Regions from separate parts of the Intestinimonas sp. RTP31139st1_F5_RTP31139_211217 genome, predicted to be linked through region 2. Evidence: riboswitches for the same ligand, from Rfam matches in the RefSeq annotation. Region 2 holds a riboswitch; each other region holds the start of a gene.
The links. Region 2 has a riboswitch for cobalamin ahead of ABUA09_RS12335 (PQQ-binding-like beta-propeller repeat protein). Riboswitches for the same ligand answer to the same signal wherever they lie in the genome.

Region 1: it holds a riboswitch for cobalamin, as region 2 does, so the genes downstream of both, ABUA09_RS10885 (cysteine-rich small domain-containing protein) here and ABUA09_RS12335 (PQQ-binding-like beta-propeller repeat protein) in region 2, are expected to answer to the same signal.
Region 3: it holds a riboswitch for cobalamin, as region 2 does, so the genes downstream of both, cbiD (cobalt-precorrin-5B (C(1))-methyltransferase CbiD) here and ABUA09_RS12335 (PQQ-binding-like beta-propeller repeat protein) in region 2, are expected to answer to the same signal.
Region 4: it holds a riboswitch for cobalamin, as region 2 does, so the genes downstream of both, ABUA09_RS17370 (ABC transporter substrate-binding protein) here and ABUA09_RS12335 (PQQ-binding-like beta-propeller repeat protein) in region 2, are expected to answer to the same signal.

Annotation. Positions count from the first base shown of each region.
Region 1 covers NZ_JBCOAQ010000016.1:925-8,741, forward strand. The annotation lists gene ABUA09_RS10870 (TIGR04255 family protein) at 1-8, opposite strand, end outside; gene dpsA (dipicolinate synthase subunit DpsA) at 135-1,001, shown strand; gene ABUA09_RS10880 (dipicolinate synthase subunit B) at 1,004-1,603, shown strand; gene ABUA09_RS10885 (cysteine-rich small domain-containing protein) at 1,706-2,017, opposite strand; cobalamin riboswitch at 2,133-2,316, opposite strand; gene ABUA09_RS10890 (RidA family protein) at 2,417-2,797, opposite strand; gene ABUA09_RS10895 (asparaginase) at 2,938-3,951, opposite strand; gene ABUA09_RS10900 (M55 family metallopeptidase) at 3,970-4,770, opposite strand; gene ABUA09_RS10905 (ABC transporter substrate-binding protein) at 5,006-6,628, shown strand; gene ABUA09_RS10910 (ABC transporter permease) at 6,734-7,699, shown strand; gene ABUA09_RS10915 (ABC transporter permease) at 7,706-7,817, shown strand, end outside.
Region 2 covers NZ_JBCOAQ010000021.1:22,291-30,107, reverse strand. The annotation lists gene ABUA09_RS12340 (S-layer homology domain-containing protein) at 1-992, opposite strand, end outside; gene ABUA09_RS12335 (PQQ-binding-like beta-propeller repeat protein) at 1,069-2,469, opposite strand; cobalamin riboswitch at 2,691-2,922, opposite strand; tRNA gene ABUA09_RS12330 (tRNA-Leu) at 3,094-3,180, opposite strand; tRNA gene ABUA09_RS12325 (tRNA-Leu) at 3,344-3,430, shown strand; gene ABUA09_RS12320 (ferredoxin) at 3,835-4,023, shown strand; gene ABUA09_RS12315 (LCP family protein) at 4,196-5,251, shown strand; gene cysK (cysteine synthase A) at 5,385-6,308, opposite strand; gene ABUA09_RS12305 (MetQ/NlpA family ABC transporter substrate-binding protein) at 6,391-7,269, opposite strand; gene ABUA09_RS12300 (methionine ABC transporter permease) at 7,741-7,817, opposite strand, start outside.
Region 3 covers NZ_JBCOAQ010000001.1:47,399-55,215, forward strand. The annotation lists gene ABUA09_RS00215 (YwqG family protein) at 41-889, shown strand; gene ABUA09_RS00220 (S1 RNA-binding domain-containing protein) at 942-1,874, opposite strand; gene ABUA09_RS00225 (DUF951 domain-containing protein) at 2,078-2,272, shown strand; gene hisC (histidinol-phosphate transaminase) at 2,269-3,336, shown strand; gene ABUA09_RS00235 (B12-binding domain-containing radical SAM protein) at 3,339-4,211, shown strand; cobalamin riboswitch at 4,297-4,491, shown strand; gene cbiD (cobalt-precorrin-5B (C(1))-methyltransferase CbiD) at 4,583-5,722, shown strand; gene cobM (precorrin-4 C(11)-methyltransferase) at 5,754-6,512, shown strand; gene ABUA09_RS00250 (cobalamin biosynthesis protein) at 6,509-7,543, shown strand; gene cobJ (precorrin-3B C(17)-methyltransferase) at 7,540-7,817, shown strand, end outside.
Region 4 covers NZ_JBCOAQ010000061.1:1-7,817, forward strand. The annotation lists gene ABUA09_RS17370 (ABC transporter substrate-binding protein) at 125-1,237, opposite strand; cobalamin riboswitch at 1,417-1,537, opposite strand; gene pyrE (orotate phosphoribosyltransferase) at 1,728-2,405, shown strand; gene ABUA09_RS17380 (JAB domain-containing protein) at 2,448-3,149, shown strand; gene uvrB (excinuclease ABC subunit UvrB) at 3,285-5,252, shown strand; gene ABUA09_RS17390 (hypothetical protein) at 5,410-5,586, shown strand; gene ABUA09_RS17395 (TIGR04076 family protein) at 5,583-5,882, shown strand; gene ABUA09_RS17400 (DUF6199 family natural product biosynthesis protein) at 5,897-6,670, shown strand; gene uvrA (excinuclease ABC subunit UvrA) at 6,717-7,817, shown strand, end outside.

The DNA of each region.
Region 1 (7,817 bases), on a different contig from region 2:
AACAGCATGACACACTGCTCCTTTCATTCCGATTCCTCTCTATTTTACCCGTCCCGGCTTCGCATGTCAACGGACCGTCACCCTTTGAGGCGGAGAGAATAGGATGGTGCAGACGAAAAACGGAGGAGAGTGCCATGAGACATGAACGAAACGTCTGGGTGGTAGGCGGCGATATGCGCCAGGCAAAACTGGCCGAGCTGCTCTTCGACGACGGACATACGGTACATACCTGGGCGCTGGAGGGGACGGAGGAAGGGCCGGTGCGGGCGCCCGACCTGGGGGAGGCGGCCCTCGCAGACTGCGTGATCCTCCCCCTCCCGGCTGCGGGGGAGGGCGGACGGCTCAACGCTCCGCTCTCTCAGGAGCGGCCGCCCCTGACCCAGGTGCTGGACGCGCTGCGCCCCGGTCAGGTGGTCTGTGCCGGCAAGGTGGGCCGGGAACTTCTGGACCAGGCGAAAGAGCGGGGGTTGCGCCTGGTGGACTACTTTACCAGAGAAGAGCTGGCGGTCGCCAACGCGGTGCCTACTGCGGAGGGAGCGATTCAAATCGCCATGGAAGAGCTGCCCGTCACCATCCACGGCGCCCGGGTCCTGGTCCTGGGTTTCGGCCGGCTGGGCAAGCTGTTGGCGCACCGGCTGAACGCCCTGGGCGCCCGGGTCAGCGTGGCGGCCCGGAAGTGGGCTGACCTCGCCTGGGCCGAGGCATACGGGTATGGGGCCGAGCAGATCGAACGCCTGGACGGCTATCTGTGCGGCTATGATCTGGTGGTGAACACCGTCCCGGTACGGGTCCTGGACGCGGAGCGCCTGGCCGATCTGCGCCCCGGCTGCCTGGTCATCGATCTTGCATCCAAGCCGGGGGGAGTGGATTTTGAGGCGGCGGTGCGGCAGGGGGTCAGGGCGATTTGGGCCCTTTCCCTGCCGGGCAAGGTGGCCCCAGTGACCTCTGGAAAGATTATCCGTGACACGATCTATAATATATGGAATGAGTTAGGAGTCTGAGCATGGAACAGGTACGTGTGGGGTTCGCTTTCTGCGGCTCATTTTGTACATATGATCAGGTGATGCCGGCGCTGGAACGGGCAAAGGCCAGATATGGAGCGGTCACGCCCATCATCTCGGAGAAAAGCGCCGATACGGACACACGCTTCGGCGCGGCCCACGAGTTCATGCGGGAGATGGAGCGCATTTGCGACAGGCGGGTCATCGACTCCATCCAGAAGGCAGAGCCCATCGGCCCCCAAAAGCTGCTGGATGTGCTGGTCATCGCCCCCTGTACGGGGAGCACGCTGGCGCGGTTGGCAAATGGCTTCAGCGATACGTCGGTGACGATGGCGGCCAAAGCCATGTGGCGGAATGGGCGTCCCGTGGTCCTCGCCGTGTCCACCAACGACGGCCTGAGCGGCTCGGCCAAAAACATTGCGACGCTTCTGGACAAGAAGAACGTCTACTTTGTCCCCTACCGGCAGGATGACCCAGTAAAAAAACCCACCTCTCTGGTGGCGGATTTTACCCAGATCAATGCCGCTGTGGACGCCGCCCTGGAGGGCCGGCAGCTCCAGCCCCTGCTGTTGGGACCCGCCGAAGAACCGGCGCATGGATGAAGCATGAGAATACCCCCGGCGGCTGTTGCCGCCGGGGGTATTCTTTCGTCAAAGGGAATGGAAAAGATAGGATGGATTCCCCTTCCCGTAAAAGGGGCAGGATCAGACGCCGCGTCTGCGCGACTCCGCCATGCGGCGGGCAATTTCCTGAAACTTGGAGGTAATGTACCCGTAATTGTCCCGCCGGTGGGGAAGAGTACAGCGGGTACAGTCTTTCACACCGCTCTCGGTATAGGAGAAATTTCCCCCGCAGTCGGGTCCCAGGGCGTAGAGAGGGCAGTAGCAGAACAGACAGTTAAAATTCTCCGGGTCGTCGGTGGGGTGGCAGGGGAAATATTCGCACGCCCGGTTACAGAAGAAAGAATACCCCTTGCCCTTCCAGTAAGGCTCCTGGGTCTTGGTCTCATCGGACATAGCTAAAGCTCCTTTCCCGGTCTTCACCAAAAATAAAAAGCTGCGTCCCGGAGGGCGCAGCGATACGCGCTGAAAGGCAGGCGTAGCAGCACCCTCTCAGGCTCGGAGAGGTTTGGATGTGCGTCATACGCAGGCAGGTATTCTGACTTCGGCGTCCAGCGCGGTCCCCGCCTTCCCGGAGTTGCCTCCAGTGGCGCTGTGGGGGTCCGCTCCGCCTATACAGCAACGGCTTTGTGCGGGATTCTCACCCGGCTTCCCTTTGTCTGCCCGAAATGGGCGCCTGCGTACCAGTCGGATTTAATTGTCCCTAACAGCATACTCTGAATCCCGCCCTATGTCAAGGGGAGAAAAGAGTCTGAGCATGGAAACCATGCTCAGACTCTTGAGAATCAGGGGGTGTCAGCAGGCCGCGACCAGCTCGATCTCCACCAGCACGTCCTTGGGAAGGCGGCTCACCTCCACGCAGGCGCGGGCGGGGCAGGGGCCCTCGAAAAAGGCGGCATAGGCCTCGTTGACCTCGGGGAAATGGGCCATATCGGTAAGGAAGATGGTGGTCTTTACCACGTCGGCAAAGGTGAGGTCCGCCTCCTTGAGGATGGCGGCGAGATTGGCCATGGACTGCTTGGTCTGGATGGAGTAGCTGGCCTCCACCACCGAGCCGGTGGCCGGGTCGACAGGGATCTGACCGGAAATATAGAGGAAGCCGTTGGCCTTCACGGCCTGAGAATAGGGCCCGATGGCCTGGGGGGCATTGTCGGTGTGGATGTACTGAACACTCATGAGTACGACCTCTTTTCAAAAAATTTTTCTGAACGCATGATTTACTTTCAGTATAACAGCGCAGGAAGAAATGAGCAAGTATTTTTCCGGCTTCAGCGCGGCCGGAAAACTACCCCCACCCCGAATGGCGCGTGCGGCGGTCAGGCGACGCCGCACGGTTCCAGCCGGAAGACCAGTTCGGTACAGCCTACAACAGCGTGGTGATTGTTGTAGAGGTTTCTGTCCTGAAAGCTGGGCAGAGAACAGGCCTCCTCCGGCGTGATGACCCCGAGCTGGGTGAGGACCGATAGGATGGCATAGGGGACGATGGAGGAGGCGCCGTCTTCCATTTTGAGAGCGATGCCGATCCCCCTGTCCCTGAGGCCCACGGCATAGAAGGCGCTGGCACCCGATTTGCAGAAGAGCCGTTCCCCAAAGGCGGCCATCAGTTGGGTACAGATCCGTTCGGACCCCGCCACCATCTCCGGGTGAGCGGTCATGGCGGAGGTGACGCGGCGTACGGCGGCGGCCCGGGCTGGGTCAAAGAGCGAGGGGAGGGACATGCGGGCGTACCCCTGGGCCAGGCGGGAAAGGGGCAGGGCGTGGACAGGGACGCCGCAGCCGTCCACAGCCAGCCGAACTTCCGATTCCTCCACGCCGCACATGTCGGCAAACACCGAGAGGATACGCCGCTGGACCGGGTGGTCCGGAGAAATATAGTTTTCCAAGGGCTCCCCCAGATGACGGGCGGTGATGAGCATACCGGCGTGTTTTCCGGAGCAGTCGCAGTAGATGGGGGCCCGGGGGACGCCGGCGAGCTTCAGAGCATCCTCGGCCGGGACGTACATAGGATATTCCGCCCCGCAGTGCAGGTCGCTGGGGGAGAGTCCCGCCTTCCGGAGAATACTCTCCACAGCCTCGATGTGAAAGGGCTCTCCGTTGTGGGAGGCACAGATGACAGCCAGCTCCCGCTGGGTGATACCGTAGTGCTCCAGCGCGCCGCTCTCCGCCACGGGGACGGCCTGGATAGGCTTGGCGGAGGAACGGGCAAAGGTGAGGCGCTCCGGGTCACCCAGCTTCCAGAGAAGCCGGCCCGTGTGGTCTGTTACCGCAATGTGGCCCCCATGGACCTGGTCCACCAGTTCCCCGCGGTATTGATAGGCGATATCAGCCATAGCGCGTGCCCCCGTTTCTCAAATTACAAAGTAGAAAAAGCGAAGTACGTCGCCGTAATCGTCGGCATCGAAGGCCACAGTGGTGGGAGAGAGGAGGCTGGCGCCGGGGTAGTGGGAGCTCCCATAGGCGTCATAATGGTGCAGATAGGTGACCTCCACATGGAAGTGATCGGGAAGGACCGGGGGCTTGGCGGTCTTTGCGGCCGCCACAGCCCGGGCCGCCATGCCTTCGATCTCCTCCTGAACGAGTTCCGGGGTCTTTGTAAGGACACCATAGCCATGGCCGGACTTGGTGGGCACGGTGAGGATGCCGGGCACGGCGCGCGCCGCCGCTGCGCACAGGCCTTCGTCGCCGCTGGCAAACAGGGTGGGGACGCCCCGATAAGCGGCAGCATGGGCGGAGACCTCGAATTCTCCCCACAGGGCCCCGTTGACCATGAGCCGGAAAATGCGGGAGCTCACCATGGTATGGGAAGTGGGGTTGCCGGAGGCCGAGGCGGCATCGTGAAAGCCCACCATCAGCATACCGTCGTAACTCTCGTCGAAGATACCGGTAAGGCCCACGATATCGTGGGTCACGCCCCGAAGGAGCCGGGCACCCTTGGGGAGCAGAGCGCAGTCGATGTTGCAGCCGTCCCCGTGCCCATCCTCTATTATGACCTCGTCAGCCCCGGCGGAGAAGAGGCCGCGGGCCGCGGCGGCGGCCTCCAAAGTCATTTCCCGGGCCATAGGCGCATAACAACTGTTGGCTGAGCGGGCCTCGTCCCAGCAGGACAGAGAAGCCACGCCCTCGATGTCACACAGCACGTAAAATTTCATGCATGCTCCCTCCTGTGATGATAGTAAGTGTAGGGATTCGACAAAAAATAAGGGCATTAAATAAATATCATGTTGACAATTTATTTTCCAACTGCTATGATTTTATTACATTGAAATGAAAAAGTAAATATGGAAATTAAATTTTATGTTTATGCGGTTATGTCCGGCATCGCTCTTAATTTTGCTTGCAAAGGCGCAGGTTCTAATAAGAAGGTTTTAGAAGGAGGAAACAGATATGAAAAAGAGAACACTTGCCCTGATCCTGTCCGCAGCCATGTGTCTGTCTGTAGCCTTGTCCGGCTGTACGGCGGACGAACCCAGCCAGAGCGCCTCCACTCCCGCGCCCGGAGGAGAGACCAGCGCCCCCGCCGAGGAGGGCGGAAAAAGTCTGACCATTGCGGTACTGAACGATGTCATCTCTCTGGACCCTGCGGCAAAGGACAGCAGCTCCGAGATGCAGATGGCGTCTCACCTGTACGATCCCCTGGTGGACTACGACGCCGACCTTACCAAAAAGCCCGGTCTGGCTGAGAGCTGGACCATCCTGGAGGACGGCGTGACTTGGGAGTTCAAGCTCCGCCAGGGCGTGAAATTCTCCAACGGAAACGATTTTAACGCCGATGATGTGGTATTCAGCTTTGAGCGGATCCTCAACGACCCCACCCTGGAGATGGGGGTGTACCTTATGCGCCTCCAGGAGGTCAAGAAGGTGGATGATTACACCGTACAGTTGGTGACCAAGATTCCCTATCCTGTGTTTGCCGGCAGCCTGGTCCATATCATGATGCTGGACAAGGAGACCTGTGAGGGCCTCACCAGTGAAGAGATTGCCGCCAATCCCGTGGGCACCGGGCGCTATTGCCTGGAGGAGCACGTGAAGGAATCCTACATCAAGCTGGTCCGCAACGACGATTACTGGGGTGAACTCCCCGAGGCGGAGACCGTAGAGTTCCGCGTCATAGCCAACGCGGCCACCCGCACCACCGCCCTGATTAACGGCGAGGTGGATTTCATCTCCAACATCCCCGTGATGGACGTGGATCGCCTGAAGAGCGACGCCAACATTCAGGTGGTCACCAACCCCAGCCTTTCCTGCAGCTATATGGGCTTTGACCTCCTCAATGAGCACGGTTCCGCCGGCACCGACGACCCCAATCCGCTCCTCAACGTAAAGGTCCGCCAGGCCATCTATCATGCCATCGACATCCAGACCATCATCGACACCGTAATGAACGGCTATGCCACTGTGGCCAACTCCTATATGCCCAGCATCTGCGTGGGATACAATCCGGATGCAGAGCGTCCTGCCTATGATCCCGAGCTCGCCAAGCAGCTCCTTGCTGAGGCCGGCTATCCCGACGGCTTCTATCTCCGCATCGACGCCCGCAGCGACAGCGACATGAACGCCGACCAGGTGTCTCAGGCCATTGCCAGCTATCTGGAGAAGGTGGGCATCACCACTGAGGTGAACCTTCTGCCCCGCGCCTCCTTCTATGAGAAGGTGGATGCGGAGAATCTTCAGTCCTCCTTCTTTATGGCCGGCTGGGGCGACGGCTCCGGCGAGGGCATGGTCATCTTTAACGACATGCTCTATACTTATAACGGCAAGCCCGGCATGGGCGAAGGCAACAAGGGCCACTACAGCAATCCCGAGGTGGATGCGCTGCTGGACGAAGCATCTGTTGAGGCCGACCAGGACAAGCGCGCGGCCCTGGTGGAGCAGGTGGATCAGATCGCCCGGGACGAGGCCGCCTATGTGCCCTTGTTCTTCAAGGATAATATCTTCGGCGTGCGCGCCGGGCTGCAGTACACCCCCCGCTCCGACGACCATATCCTGGCTTGGGATTTCACCTTTTAAGACAACGTAAGAACCATCGCTGGGAGGAGGAGGACGGGTGCCGTTCTCCTCCCCCTTTCTACCTCCCGCCAACAGGGGTGCAGAGCCCATAAATGAGGTGTTACCGTGTTCAAGTATTTCCTGAAACGGCTGGCGCAGATGGTGGTCACCCTTTTCATCGTGTCCATCCTGGTGTTCGTTCTGGCCAACTTCATCGGCGATCCCGTCAATATGCTGGTCTCCCCCAAGGCTCCGCCCGAGGTCCGGGATCAGGTCCGGGAAGAACTGGGGCTCAACAAGCCCATTCTGGAGCAGTATGCGATCTTTGTTACCAATGCGCTCAAGGGAGATTTCGGCAAGTCCTACATCTACAAGGAGGATGTACTCTCCCTGATTGCCCAGCGGGCACCCGCTACGCTGGAGCTGGTTTTCGTATCGGTGGTGCTGGCCCTCGTGATCTCCATCCCGCTGGGCGTATATGCGGGGGCCTTTCCAAAACGGAAATCCAGTACGCTGGTGATGGGCGGGTCCATTCTGGGCATTTCCCTGCCCTCCTTCTTCATCGGCATCATGCTGATCTACATCTTCTCCCTGCACCTGCACTGGTTCCCCTCCTCCGGACGGGGGGCAACGGCGACCTTCCTGGGAATGAAGTTCAGCCTGTTTGTGCCCGGCGGGCTCAAATACATCATCCTGCCCGCCCTTACGCTGTCTGTGACCAACATAGCCTCCCTGGTACGGCTCACCCGGGCCGGTGTGATGGAGAACATGCGGCAGGACTACATCAAATTCGCCCGTGCCAAGGGCGTGTCCACCCGAAAGGTCCTTTTCGGTCACGCCCTGAAAAATGCCCTGATCCCGGTCATCACGGTGTTCGGCATGGAGATCGGCTCGCTCATCGCCTTTACAACGGTGACTGAGACCATCTACTCCTGGCCGGGCCTCGGCAAGCTCCTCATCGACTCCATCAACTCGGTGGACCGGCCAGTCATCGTGGCCTATCTGATCCTCACCACCGTGCTGTTTGTGTTCATCAACTTTGTGGTCGACCTCCTCTATACGGTCATCGACCCGAGAATCGAATTCAGGTGATGCGCTATGAGTGAAATGGAAAAAAAGAGCACAGCCCCCGACAAGAGCTGGCTCCAGCGCGCTGCTGAGTCCGAGTTCTTCCACAACTACAAGCGCAGTCCCTCCGCCATCATCGGCA
Region 2 (7,817 bases):
GCCACGCCGGTGACCTGCTGGGGGACGTAGTAGGCGGTGTAGGCCGCGTCCCCGTCCAGGGTCACCTCCGCTGTCGGACTGGTCAGCCGGTACACCGGGTCGTTCTGGGCATAGCCGTCCCGGTTCCAGCACTGGAAGACATAGCCCGTTGCGCCGTTGTTGGAGGCGGTCAGCTTCCAGGTGTCGTCCCGCACCCGCTCCGCCGACACGGTCCCCGCCTCCGCCGGAGAGGCGGACACGGTGGGAATATGGCTCTTCCGGAAATAGGCGGTGTAGCGCGCATCCTGGGTCAGCTCCGGGGTGGTATAGGGGTTCTCCCGGATCTGATACACCGGGTCGTCGGGATATGCGTCGTAGGCGTTGTTGCGCCAGTAGTCAAAGGAGTAGCCCTCGCCGGCCGTGGCCCGAAGCTCATAGATGTCGGTTCCCACAACGGTGGCGGAGACAGTACCCTTGTTCTCGTCACTGGAGCCTACGGTGAGAGAATATTGGCTCGTGGGAAAGACCGGGGTGATCACGACGGTCTGACCGCCAGAGCCCCAATTTCCCGGCCCCAGTATTTTATCTATTGAACGGCCAAAAAATTGCAAAAAATTTTCCGAGGTCCGAAATATTCGATTGCTAGAGCTGGATGTATTTTTGTTAAAATACAGGGTAGCCCCTACGAGATATTCGTTCCAATCCGCCAGGCCGGTGACCGACACGGTCCATCTAGCCGGTGCAGTGGCCAAGTAAAGCTTCGTATTCGCAAAAGCACCGCCACTCTCCACGAAGAATTCGTTTTTCTGGCCGGGAGTGATGCTGATCGGAGTGGGTGAGCTCGAACCAGAGGGCGTATATTGAAGGCTATTCGTGATCTCACCGGTATAGCCGGTCAGGTCGATGACAAACTTGATTTGCTCGCTTGTAGGCTCCAGGGCCCAGGCGGTGGGGGCGCACAGGGACAGGAGCAGGGTCAGGGCCAGGAACAGGGACAGTAGGCGCCTTTTCATCAATTCCTTCACCTCTCCAGAATATGGGAAAATCCGTCGCCGGGGCGGTCACCCGCCCCGGCGACGGTCCCTAGGATTATTTCACCACGTACAGGTGATTCTTATCGTTGCCGAAGACGAGGTAGCCGTTGTCACAGGCCATGCCGCCCAGGGCGTAGGTGTCGTTGGCGGTCTTCCAGGCGTAACCGCTGGTGGCGGTCAGGTTCCGGCCGCTGGCGGGGTAGCAGAAGCCGCAGCCGGTGCCGGAGTTGGTGTTGAAGTACACATAGCCGTCGCTGTACAGGATGGAGCACTGGACCGGGAAGCCGGTGGCGATGGTGGCCACGCTGCTGTCGGTGGGGGCGCTCCCCTGAGTGAAGGAGGTCACCTGGACGCCGCCGGCGTTGAAGCCGGAGTAGTACCCGGTGTAGATATCGACGGTGGTGGTAGTGCCGCTGGTCGTCTTCACCAGGGTGGGGGTGGAGGTGGAGGTGCCATCCAGGGACACCTTCCACTGAATGGAGAGCGCCTCGTCATTTTCATCAAAGGAGCAGCACCAGAGGTAGCCGCCCTGGCTGGTGAAGTACAGCTTATCGCCGTCCAGCATGACGGTGGAGCGGACGTTGCCCGCGTCGGATGCGCCCTTTGCGGCGGTAGTCAGGTCCAGCACACCGCCAGCAGAGGAAGAGTCAAAATTGGTGCCGGCTTTGCGCCAGTACAGTTTGCCGTTGTCGCTGCCGAAGTAGATATTGGTGCCGTCGGACACGGCCCCGGCCCAGTAGAAGCCGTAGCTCTCAGGGGTGAAGGTCTTATAGGTATAGCTGGTGGTGCTCACGTCCACCTGGTAGTACTTGCCCGCGTTGGAGCCGCCGGGCCAGGTGCCGAAGTAGATGTAACTGCCGTACTTGACGATGGGGGTGTTGATCTGGCCGTCGATGTTGATCAGCACTTCGCTCACGGTGGGCTGGGCCGCATCCAGGTTGGTGAGCGCCAGGATCTTGCTCTTGCTGTTCTGGAGGTATTCGTCGGTGTCGGGATCATAGGTGTAGGCGCTGATCACGCCCACATAGAGGGTGCCGGTGCTGTCGTCCAGATAGGGGGTGGAGAGCTGGAAGCCGCTCTTGGCGTTGAGGGAACCGGGGGTCTGCTGGGCAGTGGTGCGCCAAACCTCTCCGCCGGTGGCGCAGTTCACCTTCACCACCTGGGCGCCGTTGGTGCCGTAGCCGTCAAAGAGCACATAGGCGTAGGTCACGCCGTCCACGGTCTGCATGACGGGCACGTTGTCCACACCGTCCCAGCCGGTGGTGCTGGTGAGGTTGAGCTGCTTGGGATAGCCGGTGGCGATGGATGTGGGCGCACCGCTGACCACGCTGTTGTGGTTGGCGTTCCCGCCGTAGACGGGCCAGGAGCTGGTGGAGGAGGCGAGGGCGCTGGTGGCCAGCATAGCCAGGGTGGCGCCCAGGGCGAGGACTTTTCTCAGGTTCAGTTTCGTTTGCATGTTACCCTTCCTTTCACATACATATATTTTGGGAACGGGATCGCAGTTGATTTGTGGGCATGTCTCCTTTCTCTATTGAATTTGCAAGGTGCACCGGCGCTCCGGCGGCCCCTAGAAAGCCGCGGGCCACGCCCGAAAAATAGAAAACGGCCGCGACGAATGTACTTCCATTCGTCACGGCCGTTTGTTCCCGTAGACAATCTCCGCACCCGCACAACGCGGACGCGGTCTCGAACACTGTAGGTCTACCGGCTTATGCTTCCGGGCCCCGGCACAGGGGCCCACGTCTGCTGCTCCACCTTCTCAGGATTCTCCCAATGGCCGGCTCACGCCGCGAACAACAGCCTCATGCACACACGGATACGGAATAGCTCCGGAGTCTCACCGAAATTCCCTTATCCCTGAGCCTGCCCGGGTCCCAGGCGCAGGGGCACAATGCACATTATAAAATTATAAGGTTATTTCTGGATTTCTGCTGTCTTTTATTATACAAACATAACTATTAAAAGTCAAGGGGGGATGTCCTATTTTTGCAAAAGTCACAAAATGTCGAAAGATGACGGACGGCGTGTGTTTTTGCCGCGGGCATAAAAAAGCCGGAGCAAAGCGAACTTTGCTCCGGCGTGGTGCGCGAGGCGGGAGTCGAACCCGCACGTCCTTGCGAACACTGGCACCTGAAGCCAGCGAGTCTACCAATTCCACCACTCGCGCAAGTGGTTTTGCGCCGTTCAGCGCAAGAAATATACTACCATAGGATGTCCCCGGTGTCAACACTTTTTTCGCTGTTTTTTTGCGTGCGGGAGAAAAAATTGAGTTGACAAACAGGGCCAAACGCAATATAATAATCAGGCAGCTTGTTGAGTTGCTGTGATCTGCGGCTGTGCTGGAACTGGTAGACTGGCAAGCTTGAGGTGCTTGTGTCCGTATGGGCGTGCGGGTTCGACTCCCGCCAGCCGCACCACGTCGGAGCAAAGTGAACTTTGCTCCGACGTTTTTTTGCCTATGGCAAAAAAACGTCATCCGCCCGCTCCCCTCCTCCCCCTTTCCCAATCACGAACGCTGCGCCGGGTTGTGAGCGGAGCGGCGCCATATCGCCGCTCGAACCAACAACAAAACAAGAAGTGAGGCACGACGTTTTGTCGTGCCGTTTCCTTGCGCTCCGGGCCGCAGGATGGGGGGAGTTTGTTTTTACCGGCTTATGGGAAAAATGAATAGCCTGAACGCGGCGCAGCCATACTATGCGGGAACCTGAGACCTGGCTGAAAAGCGCGGGCCCGCTCAAACGCCGGGACGGCTGCGCCCTGGCGGCGGGCATGATTCCAGGATTTCAGAACAGGCCGTTAAAACAAGGAGGCAGAGTAAGAGATGAAGGTCATGATAGATCGGGATGGGTGCATCAGCTGCGGGCTGTGCGCCGGGACCTGCCCGGAGGTTTTTCAGATGGCGGACGACGGACTGGCGGAGGTATACCGCGCGCCGACCGGGGAGAATGAGGAGCAGGTCAGGATGGCGGCCGACGGATGCCCGGTGGCCGTTATCCACATCGAGGACTGAGGGCGGTCAGACACCGGAAGCCGATCACGGCGCCGGAACAGGATATGGACCCGATCCTCCGCCTGCGGGGAAAAAGATAAAAATTTTGTGAAATATAAAACTTTTGCTTGCCCAACGACCGTGGAGCGGATATACTGATATCCGTTGACATAATCGAGAGGGTGAGCGGAGTTTGGCGAGGCGTCTACTGAAAAAGAAACGGCGAAAGGCCTCCGGGGTGCGGCGGCTTGGCCGGGCGCTGTACCGGACCGCCGTGGCTGTCTCCGTCCTCATCGTGGTGTTTTTCTGCGGGTTCAAGGCCCTGGTCCGCCCGCCGGAACAGGCGGCGCCTCCGACCGCCTCAATCCCCTCCCGTGCCCCGGCTTCCGACGATCCGGACACGCCGGAGGATGAAAGCACGGCCACCCCCACACCCGTGCCCCTGGTGCGCAAGGAGGGCTTCTATACCTTTCTGCTGGCCGCCACCGACGTGGGGGGCGGAAACACCGACACCATCATGGTGGCGGCCTACGACACAGCGGAGCAGAAGGTGGGCGTGGTCTCCATCCCCAGAGATACCCTGGTAGACCGCAGCTTTCCGAAGATCAACGCCGTCTATGGCTCCGGCGGGATCGAGGCGCTGAAAGAGACGGTCTCCGATCTCATAGGTATCCCCATCGACCACTATATGACGGTGAACATCAGGGCATTCAAGGCCCTGGTGGATGCGGTGGGGGGCATTGATTTCTACGTCCCCTGCGATATGGATTATGATGATTCCACCCCCGGCCAGGAGCTCTACATCCACTACAAGGAGGGGATGCAGCATCTCAACGGCCAGCAGGCCCTGGAGGTGGTCCGTTTTCGCCACAACAATGACGGCAGCGGCTACACCGATGTGGGCCGGACCCAGACTCAGCAGAAGATGCTTACCGCCATTGCAAAAAAAGTCCTCTCCTGGTCCAGCCTGAGCCTCTTCAATAACTTTGTGGATATTTTCACCCAGAACGTAAAGACAGATCTGTCGGCCACGGATATCGCCTGGTTTGCCACCCAGGCAGTGGGTGTGGACTTCGGCACCGGGGTCTCCACCGGCACCCTGCCCGGCGACGGAGACGCGCGCTATAACGGCGTATCCTGGTGCTATCAGTTGGATCGGGAGGGATGCCTGGAGATATTCAACGAGCTCCTGAATCCCTACACCACCGAGATCACCCTGGATATGACCAACATGTTTCAGGTAAAATAGGAATCAACAGCGTGAGCGCCGCAGAATTTTTATTCTGCGGCGCTCATTTCTCATTTCTGGCTTGATGCTGCTTGGATCAGGCGGCCTGGAAAAGCAGGGAGAGACGGCGGGTGCTCCGCCCGGCGGGCCGTCGTCAGGAGTCTCTCCGGAAAAGCTCTGTGGAGAGATAGCGCTCCCCGGTGTCCGGCAGGACGACGACGATGGTCTTTCCGGCATTCTCAGGCCGTGCGGCCAGGAGCGCGGCCGCACGGGCGGCCGCACCGGAGGAGATGCCCACCAGCAGCCCCTCGGTCCTCACCAGGGCCCTTCCGGCCTCCAGCGCCTCCACGCTGGGGATGGTGAGGACCTCGTCCACCAGCGACAGATCCAGGACCTTGGGCACAAAGCCGGCACCGATGCCCTGGATCTTGTGGGGGCCGGCCTTCCCGCCGGAGAGGACGGGGGATTCGGCGGGCTCTACCGCCACCAGGCGGACGCCGGGCTTCTGCTCCTTCAGGAAGCGTCCTGCGCCGGTGAGGGTGCCGCCGGTTCCCACGCCCGCCACCAGAATATCCACGGTCCCGTCGGTGTCCCGCCAGATCTCGGGCCCGGTGGTCTCATAGTGGGCGGTGGCGTTGGCGGGGTTGTCAAACTGGCCGGGCATCCAGGCCGACGGCAGGGTGGTGAGCAGTTCGTTCGCCTTGGCGATGGCGCCCTTCATGCCCTCGGCGCCGGGGGTGAGCACCAGCTCAGCTCCCAGGGCGGCCAAGAGGTTCCGCCGCTCCAGGCTCATGGTCTCCGGCATGGTGAGGATGATGCGGTAGCCCCGGATGGCCGCAATGTAGGAAAGACCTACGCCGGTGTTCCCGCTGGTGGGCTCCACGATGACGGTGTCCGGCTTCAGAAGGCCTCTGGCCTCGGCGTCACGGATCATATAGAGGGCCGCCCGGTCCTTGGCGGAGGAGAGGGGATTGAAGTACTCCAGCTTGGCCAGGATGTGGGTGCCGGGGGCGTAACGGTCCAGGGCAAGCAGGGGGGTGTTGCCGATCAGATCGGTGAGCACAGGGGCGATTTTCATAGTATTCCCTCCAATTTAGTATGATTTTTGACGTTGGGAAAACCCGTCCGCAGGGCGGGCGGGTCCTCCCATGGGGATTTGATCAGAATACGGCGACCACGGCGCCGTCATAGGTGTCATTAATGAAGTCCTTGACCTCCTGGCTGGTCATGACCGCAGCCAGGGCCTGGATGGCGGGATCATTCTCACGGCCCTCCTCGACGGCGAGCACATTGACATAGGCGGAGGCGGCTTCACCGTCGGCGGCCTCGATGGCCACGGCGTCGGAGACCTTCAGGCCGGCGTCGATGGCGTAGTTGCCGTTGATGACGGCCATGTCCACGTCGGCCAGGCGCACGGGGAGCTGACTGGCTTCCAGCTCAACGATGTCCAGGTTCTTGGGGTTCTCCGCGATGTCGGCCTTGGTGGCGGTGATGCCGGCGCCCTCCTTGAGGGTGATGAGCCCCTCCTGCTCCAGCAGCAGCAGGGCGCGGGCCTCGTTGGTGGTGTCGTTGGGCACGGCGATCTGGGCGCCGTCGGCCAGGTCGGCGATGGAGGAGGTCTTACCCGCGTAGAGTCCGAAGGGCTCATAGTGGATCTCGGCCGCGCTCACCAGGTGGGTGCCGTCGCTCTCGTTGAACTCATTCATGTAGGTGATGTGCTGGAAGTAGTTGGCGTCCAGGGAGCCGTCCTCCACGGCCAGGTTGGGCTGGATATAGTCGTTGAACTCCACGATCTCCAGGGTAATGCCCTGCTGCGCCAGCAGGTCTTTCACCACTTCCAGAATCTCGGCGTGGGGGGCGGGGGTGGCGCCCACCTTCAGCACGGTGCCATCCAGGGGATTGGTCTCGGCGGGAGCAGTGGTGTCCACGGGTGCGGTGGTGTCGGCAGGGGCGGGCGTACTGGCGGCGTTGCCGCCGCAGCCGGCCAACAGGCCGCAGGCCAGAGCGCCGGTGAGGAGCAGAGAGACGAGCTTTTTCATGTTTCATTCTCCTATTCTATGATACGTTTTGAACCATGAGAACCAGGGTATATCGCCGGCAAGGGACAAAAAAACGCCCTCGATGCCACTGCATCAAGGACGAGAGCATTTCGCTTCGTGGTACCACCTTGTTTCGCCCGGACCTCACGGCCGGGGCCTTGGAGCGTACAGGAGGATCCGATACGCCTGCGCTATGACGGGCGCCCCCGTCGCAGCCTTATGTACGCCGGTACACTCGGTGCGCGGCTCCGAGACCATGTTCAGCGCGGCCTTCCATACCCCTTCCCACCAGCCGGGGCTCTCTGTGACGTATCTCCGCACGTACTCTTCTCTTCATTGCCTTTGTCAGCGATATTCCATTGTCTCCGGGTTGCACTTAGTTTACCCCGGAGAAGCGGCTCTGTCAATGGTGCATTTAATCAAAAAGGCGGGTTTGACAAAGCGAGGACTTTGTCAGACCCGCCAATTCCTTTACATCGCGCCGGGGATGCGCCGGTCATTTTTGATCTTTTTCCCGGCCTCCTTGAGTCCGCGCTTTTTCCCCTTGG
Region 3 (7,817 bases), on a different contig from region 2:
TCGGAGGCCGAACAATATCGGCGGGAAATGGGGGAAATAAATGAACCTTCCGGAGTGGTTTCACAAAAAGAGACGGAATTCCATTGAGCTCTTGCCTGCGGACGGGCCTGGAAAAGTAGAGCTGGGGAGCAGTAAGGTGGGTGGAAAACCTCATCTCCCCAAAGAATTCGAGTGGTATCGGTATGAGGGCACGAATTATGATGGAGTGACTGCCAGGCGGCCGCTCTCCTTTTTGGCGCAGATCAATTTGGCGGAGATCGCGGACCTGGACATAGACGGTGTCCTGCCGTCCAGGGGGATGCTCTACTTCTTTTATGAATTGGAGACGATGGCTTGGGGGTTTGATCCAAAAGATCGAGGCTGTGCGCGGGTACTTTACTATGAAGGCGGGCCGGCCGGTCTCATTGAGACGGAACCTCCGGGAGATCTGAAGGCCGATTACCTGGTTCCGGAGATCCCGATCTCCTTCAAAAACAGGGACGAAGTGCCTGACTACGAAGAATTCCGGGAGCAATTTGGAGAAGGTATCGATTGGGATACCTATGAGGAAGAACGGACTCTGCGGGGGTGCAAGGCGTCTGAGGAGCCGGAGAAAGTCACCAAACTGCTGGGCTATGCGAATCTGATCCAGGGGAGCATGCTTTTGGAGTGTGAGATGGCGGACAGCGGAATTTACTGCGGCCACCCGCAGGAGTTGCCGCCGGAAGAGTGGGACCGCCTTCGGGAGAATAGCCGGGACTGGCGGCTTCTCTTCCAGATGGGGACCGTGGAGCGGGATGGATTTGAGCTGATGTTCGGCGATTGCGGCTGTATCTATTTTTATATCCGCGGGGAGGATCTGGCCCAGAGGAGATTTGACCGCATCTGGATGGTCCTGCAATGCGGCTGAGAAAAAAGCCCGGAGCGCCGACCGCTGATCGGAGCTCCGGGTTTTGACCGTTTTATAAGAATGTGGTTTCCACGCCTGCTTTTCGGCAGCCGTCCGGGGCATAACGCCAATGGGCAAGCCGCCCCTCACGGATAAAATAGTGCAGCGCAGCCGTTTCGGTGGCCGGAGGGAGCCTTTCGATGACCAGCAGTTTGATTTTCATTCGCTCCGGGAGCATCGCCTTCAGGAAGACAGAGACGCGGTCCCCTTCGCGCAGGTCGGTCCTTGGCTCTGCGAGCCCCGACAGGTTGGGGGTCAGCTCGATAAAGGCACCGTAGTCTTTCAGGCCGCGAACGGTTCCCTCCACTGTCATACCCGGCGCAAAATCCCTGGCGTTCTCTGCCCATGTGCCCAACAGTTCTCGGTGAGTCAGCTTTACGCGGCCCTGCTCCGGCAGCGTTTCCAGTACGGCGGCGTGGATCTCCTGCCCGACGGAAAACCGGCAGGAGGGGTGCGGGATGCGGGAGATGGAGATATGTTCAATGCCGATCATGGAGACCAGTCCGCAGCCGATGTCCACAAAAGCGCCGAAGGGCTCCATATGGGTGACTGTGGCGGGAATGACCATCCCGGGCTTGAGCTCAGACATCAGGGCCTGCTGCGCAATCTCCTGGGCTCGACGACGGGAGAGAACCAGAACGGGTTGACTGTCCGGACCGGAAACAGAAACGATCGTAAAGCAGACCGGCTTGCCCACGCGGGACAAGATGGCGATCTCCTTGGTGGTTCCTTCCGCCACGCCCAAAGCGGTGTCCTCTCGGGGAATACGGCCCGTAAAAGGGCCTACGGCAACGGTCAAATCGTGGTCCGTGCTGCAGGAGAGGGCGCGGCCCTCTAAAATCATGCCCCGGTCCCGGGCGGAGCGAAGCGCGGACACTGTGGCGCAGGCGGCCAGATTGTCCGGAGCGGTCAAGCGTCTGCCCTCGGGGAGAAAATGACTGATCATCCCGATCATTCCTTTCCGATACTCCGTTTTTTTGCTGATAAGCCACTATATGCGGGGGGACACCCGGAATTGACAGGGAGACCCGGGGAACCTATAATAATACCATCCGTTGTGGCGGCCCCGGAAGAGGATGTCTTTGTCCGTAGGGGTGAGCGCTTTGTCATTTTGCGGCAAAAGGGGAATCTTTTCAGGAGGCGATAAGCATGGATGTCCGACTGGGCGATGTGTTAGAGATGAAAAAGGCGCATCCCTGTGGAAGCAGACACTGGTTGGTGCTGCGGGTGGGGATGGATTTTCGCCTCCGCTGCCAGGGGTGCGGGCATGAGGTCATGCTTCCGCGCAGCAAGGCGGAGAAGAATATCAAAAAAATCCTGCACAGTGAGGGGAACGAAGCATGAAAGAGTATTGGAGCAGGCGAATCCGGGATGCGGTGCCCTATGTGCCGGGTGAGCAGCCCAGGGGCAGGACGTTTATCAAACTGAACACCAACGAAAACCCCTATCCCCCTTCGCCCAAAGTAGTGGAAGCCGTAAAGTCGGCGGCGGGGGAGGGGCTTCGGCTCTATCCGGATCCGGAATGTGCCGGGCTGCGTGCAGCCGCCGCCAAGCTCCATGGGGTAACACCGGAACAGGTTTTCCCGGGAAATGGTTCCGATGAGGTCCTGGCTTTTTGCTTTCAGGCTTTCTTTGATCCGGAGCGTCCGATTCTTTTTGCGGATATCACCTACACGTTTTATGCTGTTTATACCGACTATTTTGGGCTCAAAGCCTGGCAGATCCCGCTGGATGAGGATTTTTCTCTTCCGGTGGAGCGGTTCTGCAAGGCTGAAAACTGCGGCGGCGTGGTCATCGCCAATCCCAACGCTCCTACAGGCCGGTCGGTGGACCTGGAGGATATCCGGCGGGTGCTGGAGGAGCATCGGGATGTGGTTGTGCTGGTGGACGAGGCCTATGTGGACTTCGGCGGCGTATCGGCCGACACATTGCTGAAGGAGTATGACAACCTGGTGGTCGTGCGCACGCTCTCCAAAAGCCGCGCGTTGGCCGGACTGCGGGTGGGCTATGCGCTGGGCAGTCCGAATCTGATCTCCGGGCTCTGTTGTGTGCGGGACTCCATCAACTCCTATACAGTGGACCGTCTGGCGCAGGCGGGAGCCGTGGCGGCGCTGGAGGATGGGCCCTACTTTGAGGAGATGAGAGAACGCGTAATCCGCACCCGGGAGCGGACGGAGGAGCGGCTGCGTGCAATGGGGTTTGCTGTCCTGGAGTCCAAGGCAAACTTCCTGTTTGTCAGCCATCCGAAACGCACCGGAAAGGCGCTGTTGGACGGGCTGCGGGAGCAGGGGATTCTGGTGCGCTGGTTTGACCGGCCCCGTATCGGCAACTATCTGCGCATCAGTGTCGGGACGGACGATGAGATGGACGCCCTCCGTGCAGCCCTCAAGGCGCTGACGGAGGGCTGAATATGCGCTATGAAGGTGATATCTACCGTCCGCCCGGAGAGTGGAAGAGCTATCTCCTGCAGACCACGGTGGGGTGTTCTCACAACACCTGTACGTTTTGCCGGATGTATCGGGGGAAACGGTTCCATATCCGCCCTTTGCCGGATATCCTGGAGGATATCCGCATGGCAAAAGCCTGCTATGGGGACCTTCGTCGGGTGTTCCTCTGTGACGGAGATGCGATCATCATGAAAACGGAGGAACTGCTTTCGATTCTGGACGCCCTTTATGACGCCTTCCCATCCCTGGAGAAGGTGACCACGTATGCTGGGCCGCTGAGCACGCTTTCCAAAACACCGGAAGAACTGAAAACCCTGCGGAAGGCCGGGCTGACCCGTGCCTATCTGGGAGTGGAGAGCGGAAGCGACGCGCTTCTGCACGCGGTCAAAAAGGGGGCGGACGCGCGGCAGATGCTGGAGGCGGGAATCCGTCTCAGGGAGGCGGGCTTTGACCTCTGGGTCATGGTGATCCTGGGTCTGGCCGGCCCTGGTGAGGCTGGGCGGCGGCATATTCTGGATACTGCGGCCATGATCAATGAGATGCGCCCCAGGCATCTCTCGGCGCTGACGCTGACGCTGTATCCGGGCACAGATCTCTATCAGGAATGGAGAGCGGGAAGATTTCAGGCGGCCACGGCGCGGGATACCCTGCGGGAGGCACGATTGCTCATTGAAAAGCTGGAGGTGGACCCGCTCCACTTCACCTGCGACCATGCCTCCAATTACGTGCCTCTGAAGGGAAGCCTGCCCGAAGACCGTGCATACTTTCTATCCCGTCTGGACCAAGCGCTGGAGAGCGGTACTGGGATGCGGCCGGAGTGGAGCCGGGGACTCTGATGGAGGGACGGAAAAATGGGAGGGACAGGTGGAGAAGAATGCCTTTACTTCCTGCGGGTTACTTGTTATAATAGATAGGAAAACAAAATACGGAGTATCGCATTGGTGCAGCGACGCAGCTGCTGAAAAGGGAAGTCCGGTGAAAGACCGGCGCAGTCTTACCTCTACTGTAAGCGTGGACGACGGCGTACAAAAGCCCATTGGTAATGATCGATTGCCGAGAAGGGACGCCCGAGGGAGAAGCGCAAGCCAGGAGACCTGCCGTGCGGAATACACAAGCATGACTCTTAGGTGGAGAGCGGCAGTGCCATGCCCGTTTTCATGGTCCCTCTCCGCCCGGAGAGGGACCATTTTTTGTCGGGAGGCGGCGTATGGGCACCTTTGAACACTATATCTCCGTTGGCCGCGGCCGTCTCCGCTGCGGGTATACGACCGGTACCTGTGCCGCCGCTGCGGCACGGGGGGCGGCGGAGCTTCTGCTCACAGGGGAGATGCCCGCTCTGGTCCGGGTGGAGACGCCCGCCGGCATCCCTGTGGAAGCCGAGCTCTTAGAGCCGGCGTCGGGATGCGGATGGGCCTCCTGTGCGGTCCGGAAGGACGGGGGAGATGACCCGGACGCCACCCATGGCACCTTGATTTTTGCCAAGGTGGAAAAGACGAAAGCCCGCGAAGTCACCATCGAAGGCGGGGTGGGCGTAGGGCGGGTCACCCGGCCCGGACTGGACCAGCCGGTAGGCGAGGCGGCCATCAATCATGTGCCCCGGGAAATGATCCTTCGCCAGATGGAGGAAGTACGCCGGAAGGCGGGGTACTCCGAGGGGCTCCGGGTGGAGATCTCCGTTCCGGCAGGGGAGGAATTGGCAAAAAGGACCTTTAATCCCCGGCTGGGGATCACAGGGGGCATTTCTATCCTGGGGACCTCCGGCATTGTGCGGCCTATGAGTGAAGCCGCACTTATAGATTCCCTGCGTCTGGAGCTGGACATGCAGGCTGCGGCGGGGGCGGGAGACATCGTGGTGACTCCTGGTAATTACGGCGAACATTTTTCAAGGGAAGTTCTCCACCTGTCGCTGGACCACTGGGCCACCTGCTCCAACTATATTGGAGAGGCCATTGATCACGCAGCAGGGTTGGGATTTCGCAGCTTTCTGCTGGTGGGCCATCTGGGCAAGCTGTGCAAGGCTGCGGCGGGAAACATGAATACGCACTCCAGGGTATCCGATGCCCGGCGGGAGACCCTGGCGGCGCATACGGCCCTGTGCAGTGGGGACCGTACTGTTGTGGAGGCGGTGTTTCTGGCCATCACCACAGACGAAGCAGTTGATATTCTGGACCGCGCCGGACTGCGGGAGCCTGTAATGGCATCCCTGGCCGGTGCACTGGACCAGAGGCTCAAGGCACGGGCGGGAGAGGATATGGACATCGAGGCCATTTTTTTCTCCAACAAGCATGGGATACTGGGCCGGACGCCGGGAGCGGAGCGGCTGGCCGCGCTCCACGCCCCGGACTGAGACCATTTCAAACGGAAAGGAAGAGGAAACTATGATCCACTTTATTGGCGCGGGCCCCGGAGCCGCGGACCTCATCACTGTCCGCGGCGCACGGCTTCTGCGGGAAGCGGATGTGATCATCTATGCCGGCTCTCTGGTAAATCCGGCGCTTCTGGAGAACAAGAAGGAGGACTGTGCCGTCTATGACAGTGCCTCCATGACCCTGGAGGATGTGATAGATGTGATGAAGGCCACGGAGGCATCCGGAGGCACCACCGTTCGGCTCCACACCGGAGACCCCTCTCTTTATGGGGCCATCCGGGAGCAGATGGACCGCTTGGACGAGCTGGAGATCGCCTATGACGTAACACCGGGCGTATCCTCTTTTTCCGGTGCGGCGGCCGCGCTGGAGGCGGAATATACCCTTCCGGAGGTGTCGCAAAGCGTCATTATCACACGGATGGCAGGCCGGACGCCGGTCCCCGAAAGGGAAAAGCTGTCTAAGATGGCCTCGCATGGCTGCACAATGGTGCTGTTCCTCTCCACAGGACTCCTCGAAGATGTGGAGAGAGAGCTGATGGAGGGCGGATATGAACCCGATACCCCGGCCGCGATTGTCTATAAGGCCACTTGGCCGGAACAGCGGGTATACCGCTGTACGGTTTCCACCCTGGCCCGGACGGCAAAAGAAAACCAGGTTACCAAGACGGCCCTTATTACCGTGGGAGGCTTCCTGAGCGGCCAGTATGAGCGCTCCAAGCTCTATGATCCCGGATTTACCCACGGCTACCGGGTGGGGAACGAATCGTGAGACTGGCGCTCACCGCCTTTACCGCGCGGGGAGCGGCACTGGCCCAGGCGCTGGCGGAGAAATTGACGGGACTGGGAAACCGCTGCATGATAGCGGTTCCCGCACGGCTGAATTTGGCGGTCCCGACTTACGAGAATCTGGGCGCGTGGACGGGAGAACGCTTTGCCGACTGCGAGGGAATCCTCTTCATCGGTGCCAGCGGCATTGCGGTCCGGGCCATTGCTCCCTATGTGAGGGACAAGTTCACCGATCCCGCCGTTGTCTCGGTGGATGAGGCAGGGCAGTTCGCGGTACCGCTCCTCTCCGGACATGTGGGAGGAGCAAACGACCTTGCCAGGACTGTGGCGGCGATAACCGGCGGCAGGGCGGCTGTGTCCACTGCCACGGATGTAAATGGAAAATTTGCCGTGGATCAGTGGGCAAGGGAGCAAGGTTTTTTCCTTGACGGGAAAGAGGCGGCAAAGTGTATTTCGGCGGCCCTGCTGAGCGGTAAACCAGTGGGACTGAAAAGTGATTTTCCTATACAAGGAGAACTGCCGGACGGGGTGATAGAGGGTGTAGCGGAGTTGGGGGTTGCCATCACGCTGGACGTTGCCGCCGCGCCCTTTCCCATGACGCTGAGGCTGATCCCCAGGGTGTTGAATCTGGGGATCGGATGCCGCCGCGGCGTGACGCCGGAGGCCATCGCCGGAGCGGTGGGGGAGGTGTTGCGTGCTCACCGGCTTTCACCGAAGGCGGTCAGGCAGGTATGTACCATTGACCTCAAAAAAGGGGAGGCGGGACTGCTGGCCTTTTGCCGGCAGTGGGGACTGCCTCTGCGGACCTTTACTCCACAGGAACTGGCGGAGATTTCCGGCGAATTCACGCCTTCGGAATTTGTTCGGGGCGTCACGGGCGTGGACAATGTCTGTGAGCGTGCCGCTGTCCGGGCGGGCGGTGAACTGATCGTCAGGAAGCAGGCTGGGGGAGGCGTTACCGTAGCGGTGAGCCGTGAGCCCCTTGTGATATCATTGGAAGGAGAGAGCGCATGAGAGTGACCGTAGTGGGTTTGGGCCCCGGCGCGGGCCGGGACCTGACTGGTCGGGCGCGGGAGGCGCTGGAACAGGCCGAACTGATCATAGGTTATACCGCATATATCGAGCTGATTCGGGAGGAGTTTTCCCACAAAGAGATGCGCTCTACCGGTATGCGCAAAGAGGTGGACCGCTGCCGCGCGGCGGTGGAGGAGGCTGTGGCTGGAAAGGATGTGGCCATGGTGTGCTCCGGCGACTCCGGCATTTATGGTATGGCCGCACTGGTCTATGA
Region 4 (7,817 bases), on a different contig from region 2:
GCTCACCACGAAGGCCACCAGTGTGGCCGCCGCCACCGCCGCGGCAAAGAGCGCCTTGAGCCGCCGGTAGCTCCTGATCTCCTCCCCCAGCGCGGGGCCGGGCGTTTCCACATGCAGGGACATATCAGGGCAGGCGGTAGACGTGGCCCTCGATGGGGCCGACTTCCTGCATGGACATCCACTCGCCGAACACGGCGTCGGGGTCGATGTCCGCGCACTCGTCCGGATAGAGCCAGGTGGCGGTGTACAGGGCGCCGATGAGCTTGCCCAGGCCGCCGGCACAGAAGCCGGTGGTGCAGTAGAGGTTCTTGTTCTGGACGGCCTTCAGGTCGGACCAGCCGGGGCGGCTGACCATCTCGGCGGTCATCTCCTCATACATCTCCTGGGTGGGGGGCGTATACACGCCGGTATTCTTCAGGGCCGGGCCCGAGCTGGTCTTGATGATGAGGTCGGGGTCGGCCAGCAGGATGGCCTCGGGGTCGATGTCCTTGCCCGCCAGGCTCTCGTCGCCGAAAATGTTGATGGCCCCGGCGGAGACCAGCATGTTGTGCCAGCCGTCGTTGGAGGTGCCGGGGATGCAGGTGGTGTAGGGATCGCCGTACTCCCAGTAGACGGTCTTTTTCTCGGTCACGTTGGCCAGGCATGCGTCCAGCTTCTGCTGGTTCTCCTCATAGAACGCCCTGAGCTCGGCCGCCTTCTCCTCCACATCGAAGATCCGTCCCACGGCCTCGATCTGGTTGACCAGGTCCGCGTTGTCCCAGCCGGTGACCACCAGCACCTTGATACCGAAGGGTTCCAGCATCTCCTGGTCCTGCTCATAGGTGCCGTTCTTAGGGGTGATGAGGACCTGAGCCCCCAGATCCACGATCTTCTCGTAGTTCAGCTCGCTCTGGCCCTTGCCGATCACGTTGTCAGGGTCGAACTGGCTCCAATAGACCCGGTCCTGGGCGGTATTGGTGTCCACGGCGATGACGCGGTCAATGGCGCCGCAGGCGCGGATCAGCTCGCTGTTGTAGCGGTTGGCCACCACGGCCCGCTCCACAGGCCAGGGGATCTCCACTTCACGGCCCAGGCCGTCCACCACCACCTTCGTGGTGGGCTCTTCGGCGTCGGGCGTGGCGGTGGGCGCTGTGGTCCCGATGGGTGCGGGGGTGCTCTGGGCCTCCTGGCCGCCGCAGCCGGCCAGGAGGGAAAGGCTGAGGGTCAGCGCCAGGAACAGGGCGAGGGTTCGTTTCATGTCGGTTCTCCTTCTCTGTTTTAAAATATGTAAGGCCACAGGGCGCGTTCCCGCGTCCCGCAGCGGCTTACAGGCAAAAAAAGATTTCCTGTCGGCACAGCAGCGACAGGAAATCTCGGGCATAAAAAATTCCGTCCTCTGATGGTCCGTCAGATTACGACGCAAGGCATTCTGTCCAAGTATCCTGGCTCGGGTTCCCCGCCGCCGTGCGACTTCCCAGACCCCTCGGGTCCAGTGTCCTAACTGCACAGCGGCTCCCCCTTACAGTGGCGGCACCGCACCGGAATTACACCGGTTTCCATAAAACAGAAGCGTATATTTAATTGTATATTTTAGTATAAGCCTCCTTCCGTGGTCTGTCAAGAAAAATTCCCGGCCCGGCCCCTTTCCGCGCGTCTTTTTCCACCCCATTTCCTCCTTGTGCGCCCCCTTCAATAGTGATATAATATTTCGACTGAAATCGAAACAAACTGGAAAGGGGCCAATGCTCATGTCTCACTCTTATAAGGAAGCGTTCATCACGTTCATGGTGCGCTCCGGCGTGCTCACCTTCGGCGACTTCACCACCAAATCCGGACGCAGGACCCCCTACTTCATCAACACCGGCAACTACAAGACCGGCGCCCAGGCCAGCCAGCTGGGGGACTACTACGCCGCCTGCATCCAGAAGCACTTCCCCGACGGGGTGGACTGCCTCTTCGGCCCCGCCTACAAGGGCATCCCCCTGGCGGTGGCGGCGGCCTCCTCCCTCTACCGGAACTACGGTCGGGACCTCCCCTACTGCTTCAACCGCAAGGAGGCCAAGGACCACGGCGAAGGCGGCGTCATGGTGGGCTACAAACCCCAGGACGGCGACCGGGTGGCCATTGTGGAGGACGTGGTCACCGCCGGCACCGCCGTGCGGGAGTCCATCGCCCTTTTCCAGCAGGTGGCCGATGTGTCCATCCGGGCCCTCTTCGTCTCCGTGGACCGCATGGAGCGGGGCACCCGGGACTGCTCCACCCTGGACGAGCTCCGGGAGGATTATGGCATCACCGTCTGTCCCATCGTCACCGTCCGGGAGATCATCGCCTTCCTCCACAACCGGGAGGTGGACGGCAAGGTCTATATCGACGACGCCGTAAAGGCCCGCATGGAGACCTACCTGGCGGAGTACGGGGCCCGTTGAGCGCCGGCGGCGGGCGGGGCCTTTCAGAAAGGGGGCGGCGGCGTGGGACTCCATGACGGACACCGCAAACGGCTCAAGGCCCAGTTTCTCTCCCACGGGGAGGATTTTCACGACCACCAGCTCCTGGAACTTCTGCTGTGCTACGCCATCCCTCAGGGGGACGTGAACGAGCTCTCCCACGCCCTGCTGGAGCGGTTCGGCTCCCTGGCCGGCGTCATGGACGCCCTGCCCGAATCCCTCCAGCAGGTCCCCGGGGTGGGGGAGCACACCGCCGTCCTTCTCAAGCTGGTGCCCAAGCTGGCGGGGCGGTACGACCGGGACCGGGCCAGCCTGGGCACCGTCCTCAACTCCACCCGGGCCGCCGGGGAATTCCTGGCCCCCTATTTTCGCCAGGGCGCCCGGAACGAGATGGTCTATCTGGTGTGTATGGACGCCAAGCGCAAGGTGCTGGGCGTGCACAAGCTGGGCGAGGGCTCGGTGAACGCCGCCGACATCACCTCCCGCAAGGTGGTGGAGACCGCCCTGGCTCAAAATGCCACCACCGCCATCCTGGCCCACAACCACATCTCCGGCCTGGCCCTCCCATCCCAGGCCGACCTGACCACCACCCGCAGACTCCGGGCCGTTCTCCGGGAGGTGGGGGTGGAGCTCTCCGACCACCTCATCTTCGCCGACGACGACATGGTCTCCCTCCGGGACAGCGGCCTGTTTGAGGGGTATGGGGCGGAGGTGCCGGATTTTTAATGAGAGGGTTCTTTTCCCCTTGCAATAGAACATTTGTTTTGATATAATATCGGACGGATGTACGATTTCCGCCCTCTTTGGAGGCGGCGGCAGGCCGCCCCTTCGGAATCTTACGCCTGTGAGGAGGTCTTACCTATGCCTGACTTTAAAGTGGTCTCCCCCTATGAGCCCGCCGGGGACCAGCCCGAGGCCATCGCGGCCCTGGCCGCGGGCATCGAGAACGGGCTGAGCGAGCAGGCCCTGCTGGGCGTCACCGGCTCCGGCAAGACCTTCACCATGGCCAAGGTCATCGAGAAGGTCCAGAAGCCCACCCTGGTGCTGGCCCACAACAAGACGCTGGCCGCCCAGCTCTGCGCCGAATTCAAGGAATTCTTCCCGGACAACGCCGTGGAATATTTCGTCAGCTACTACGACTACTATCAGCCCGAGGCCTATATCCCCCACACCGACACCTTCATCGAGAAGGACTCCGCCACCAACGATGAGATCGACCGGCTGCGTCTCTCCGCTACCGCCTCCCTCATCGAGCGGCGGGACGTCATCGTGGTCTCCTCCGTCTCCTGCATCTACGGCCTGGGCGAGCCGGACGACTATGCCAAGATGATGGTCCCCCTGCGGGTGGGCGCCGAGTTCCCCCGGGATGAGCTCCTCAGGCGCCTGGTGGAGATCCGCTACGAGCGCAACGACATCGCCTTTGAGAGGAACATGTTCCGGGTGCGGGGGGACACGGTAGAGGTCTGGCCCGCCTATTTCAAGGATACCGCCATCCGCATCGAGTACTTCGGCGACGAGATCGACCGTCTCAGCGAGATCAATGTGGTCACCGGCACCCCGGTCCGGCGGCTGGAGCACCTGCCCATCTTCCCCGCCAGCCACTACATCACCCCCAAGGAGAAGATGGACAAGGCCATCGGGGAGATCTACCGGGAGCTGGAGGAGCGGGTGGCCTTCTTTGAGTCCCGGAACATGCTGGTGGAGGCCCAGCGCATCAAGCAGCGCACCCTCTACGACATTGAGATGATGCAGGAGCTGGGCTATTGCTCCGGCATCGAGAACTACTCCCGCGTCATCGCCGGGCGGCCCGTGGGTTCCGCCCCCATGACCCTGATGGACTACTTCCCCAAAGATTTTCTCCTGTTCATCGACGAGTCCCATGTCACCCTGCCCCAGGTCCGGGCCATGTACAACGGGGACCGGGCCCGCAAGACCACCCTGGTGGACTACGGCTTCCGCCTCCCCTGCGCGTTTGACAACCGGCCGCTGAAATTTGAGGAATTCGAGCAGCGGGTCAACCAGGTGGTGTACGTCTCGGCCACGCCGGGGGAGTATGAGCGCACCCGGGCGGGGCAGATCGTGGAGCAGGTCATCCGCCCCACCGGACTGCTGGACCCCCGCATCGACGTGCGGCCCGTGGAGGGCCAGATCGACGATCTGATCGGCGAGATCAACGACCGGACGGCCCGGAAGGAGCGGGTGCTGGTCACCACCCTCACCAAAAAGATGGCGGAGGACCTGACCGCCTATCTGAAAAACGCCGGCATCAAGGTGCAGTATATGCACCACGATATCGACACCATCGAGCGGCAGGAGATCATCCGGGACCTGCGGCTGGGGACCTACGACGTGCTGGTGGGCATCAACCTCCTGCGGGAGGGCCTGGACCTGCCGGAGGTGAGCCTGGTGGCCATTCTGGACGCGGACAAGGAGGGCTTCCTCCGCAGCGAGACCTCCCTCATCCAGACCATCGGGCGGGCCGCCCGGAACGCCGACGGCCTTGTGGTCATGTACGCCGACAAGATGACTCCCTCCATGATGGCGGCCATCGGCGAGACCGAGCGGCGGCGGAAGAAGCAGGACGCCTATAACAGGGCCCGCGGCATCGTGCCCAGGACCATCATCAAATCCGTTCGGGACGTCATCGAGCTCTCCGCCGAAGAGGAGGAGACCGAGCAGCTCATGCGCCGCAAGACCAAGCTCTCCAAAAAGGAGCGGGACGCCGCCGTGGAAAAGCTGGAAAAGGAGATGCGGGAGGCCAGCAAGCGGCTGGAGTTCAAGTACGCCGCCGTCCTCCGCGACCGCATCATCGAGCTGAGATGGAAGTAATTTTATTTTGTGATTGGGACCACCGCATATAAAGAGGTGATAAAATGGGCCGGCTTCACAGGCTGCCAAACTATGACTATGGGCAGGAAGGCTGCTATTTTATCACTTTCTGTACCAAGAGAAGGGCCCCTATATTGTCCCGGATCGTGGGGCGCGCATGATCACCGCCCTCAAGCGCTTTACAAATCAGGACATGCAAAACGACCTCTGGCAGGGCGGCTTCCACGACCACATCATCCGCAGTGAGGCCGATTATCTGCGGATATGGGCATATATGGACCAAAACCCGGCCAAGTGGCGGGAGGACCGCTATCACGAGGAGGCGTATCCATGAAAAGGCCGAGAATCCGGATCACACTGATCGACAGGAAGGGTCCCTGCGGCTGCCACAGGGGGCACAAGGTGGGGGACAGCTTCGACTTTGACACGGAACGGGGACAACTGTGCCCCATGGCCATGCACGTGGCCTTCCCCTATGTGGACATCCTGCGCTACGGCGGCGCGCTCCCCGGCCAGGAACCGGGTACCGCCGTATTCGCCTGCCCGGATGTGGACACCCTGAATATATTCCGGATCGAACGTACGGACCCCCTGGACGCCCCCGCCGGCGGGGGCGTATCCTCGATCTGAAAGGAGCGTGTGTGATGTCCAGATGGAGGGCCATCCCCCTGTTTCAGAGGGTCCTGCTGGTGATGCTGGCCGCGATGCCGGTTTTCTTTGCGGCGCTCTACTTCATCCTCAACGGCCGGCTCGGCGTGGAATACGGCGGCTCCCTGCTGCTCCGGTCTGTTCAGGGGGAAACCACGCTCTATGCCGGCCGGGTGGATGGGAAGGAGGCCGTCTTTGCGGTCTCTCCCGACGGCAGGGTGACATACCGCTTCGACGGCGGCGACTATGGCCCCTATATCGTCGTCGAGGACCCCGGCGCCGTCCCCCGGGACCACGATATGGCCGATGTGCTCACCGGTGTGGAGGTGCGCCGCGGGGATGAGATCCTATTCCGAGGCGGCTGGCTGGACGGCGGCATTTCCGTGCTGATCGATGAGAGCGGAGCGCCTGTGTCCTCTTTTTCCTTCTCCTGGTACGCCGGCGGCAAGGCCTATGGTCCCGACGGGCAGGAGATGGATTTCTCCCACGAGCCTTCGGTCTCCTTTCTTCTCCCTCTGGTGCTGGCGCCCGTCCTCAGGCACCGGGGGGACATATCCCTGTATTGGCTGGCCACCTGTCTGGCCGCCGTCGGCATCCTCTCCATTCTGTTTGCCGACCGGCTCTTCCGCTGGAATCTCGGATTCCTCATCCGGGACCCGGAACTGGCCGAGCCCTCCGACTGGGAGCTGTTCGGCCGCCGCCTGGGCTGGATCGTCTGCACCGGCGGCGCGCTGGTCGGCTATTTGGTCGGCGTTTTTTCCATCGTTTGACCTCGACTTTCTCCCCTGTGGAAAGATATAAAGGAGCAACAGAGCTATGCTAGACCACATCTCCGTCAAAGGCGCCCGGGCCAACAACCTGAAAAACATCGACGTCACCATCCCCCGGGACAAGCTGGTGGTGCTCACGGGCCTCTCCGGCTCCGGCAAGTCCTCCCTGGCCTTCGACACCATCTACGCAGAGGGCCAGCGCCGGTACGTGGAGTCCCTCTCCTCTTACGCCCGGATGTTCCTGGGCCAGATGGAAAAGCCCGACGTGGACTATATCGACGGCCTCTCCCCCGCCATCTCCATCGACCAGAAGACCACCTCCAAAAACCCCCGCTCCACCGTGGGCACCGTCACCGAGATCTATGACTATCTCCGCCTGCTGTGGGCCCGGGTGGGCACCCCCCACTGCCCCAAGTGCGGCAAGGAGATCCGGCAGCAGACCGTGGACCAGATCATCGATCAGGTGATGACCCTGCCGGAGGCCACCCGCATCCAGGTCATGGCCCCCGTCATCCGGGGCAAGAAGGGCGAGCATCAGAAGATCTTCGAGGACGCCCGGAAGTCCGGCTACGTCCGGGTCCGGTGTGACGGGTCCATCTACGACCTCACCGAGGAGATCAAGCTGGACAAGAACAGGAAGCACAGCATCGAGGTGGTGGTGGACCGGCTGGTCATCAAAGAGGACGTCGCCCGCCGCCTCACCGACTCGGTGGAGACCGCCGCCGGCCTCTCCGGCGGCCTGGTGGTCATCAATATCGTAAGCGAGGACCGGGACCTTCTCTTCTCCCAGAACTACGCCTGCGAGGATTGCGGCATCTCCATCGAAGAGCTGGCCCCCCGCATGTTCTCCTTCAACAACCCCTTCGGCGCCTGTCCCACCTGTACCGGTCTGGGCAGCCAGCTCAAAGTGGACCCCGCCCTCATCATCCCCAACCCCGGTCTCTCCATTCTGGAGGGCGCCATCTCCGCCTCGGGCTGGAACAACGTGAAGGGGGACTCCATCTCCCGCATGTATTTTGAGGCGCTGGCCAAGCAGTACGGCTTCAAGCTCACCACCCCGGTGAAGGATCTGCCCCCCGAGGTGCTGGACGTCATCCTCTACGGCACCAAAGGGGAGAAGCTGAAGCTCACCTACGACCGCGCCCAG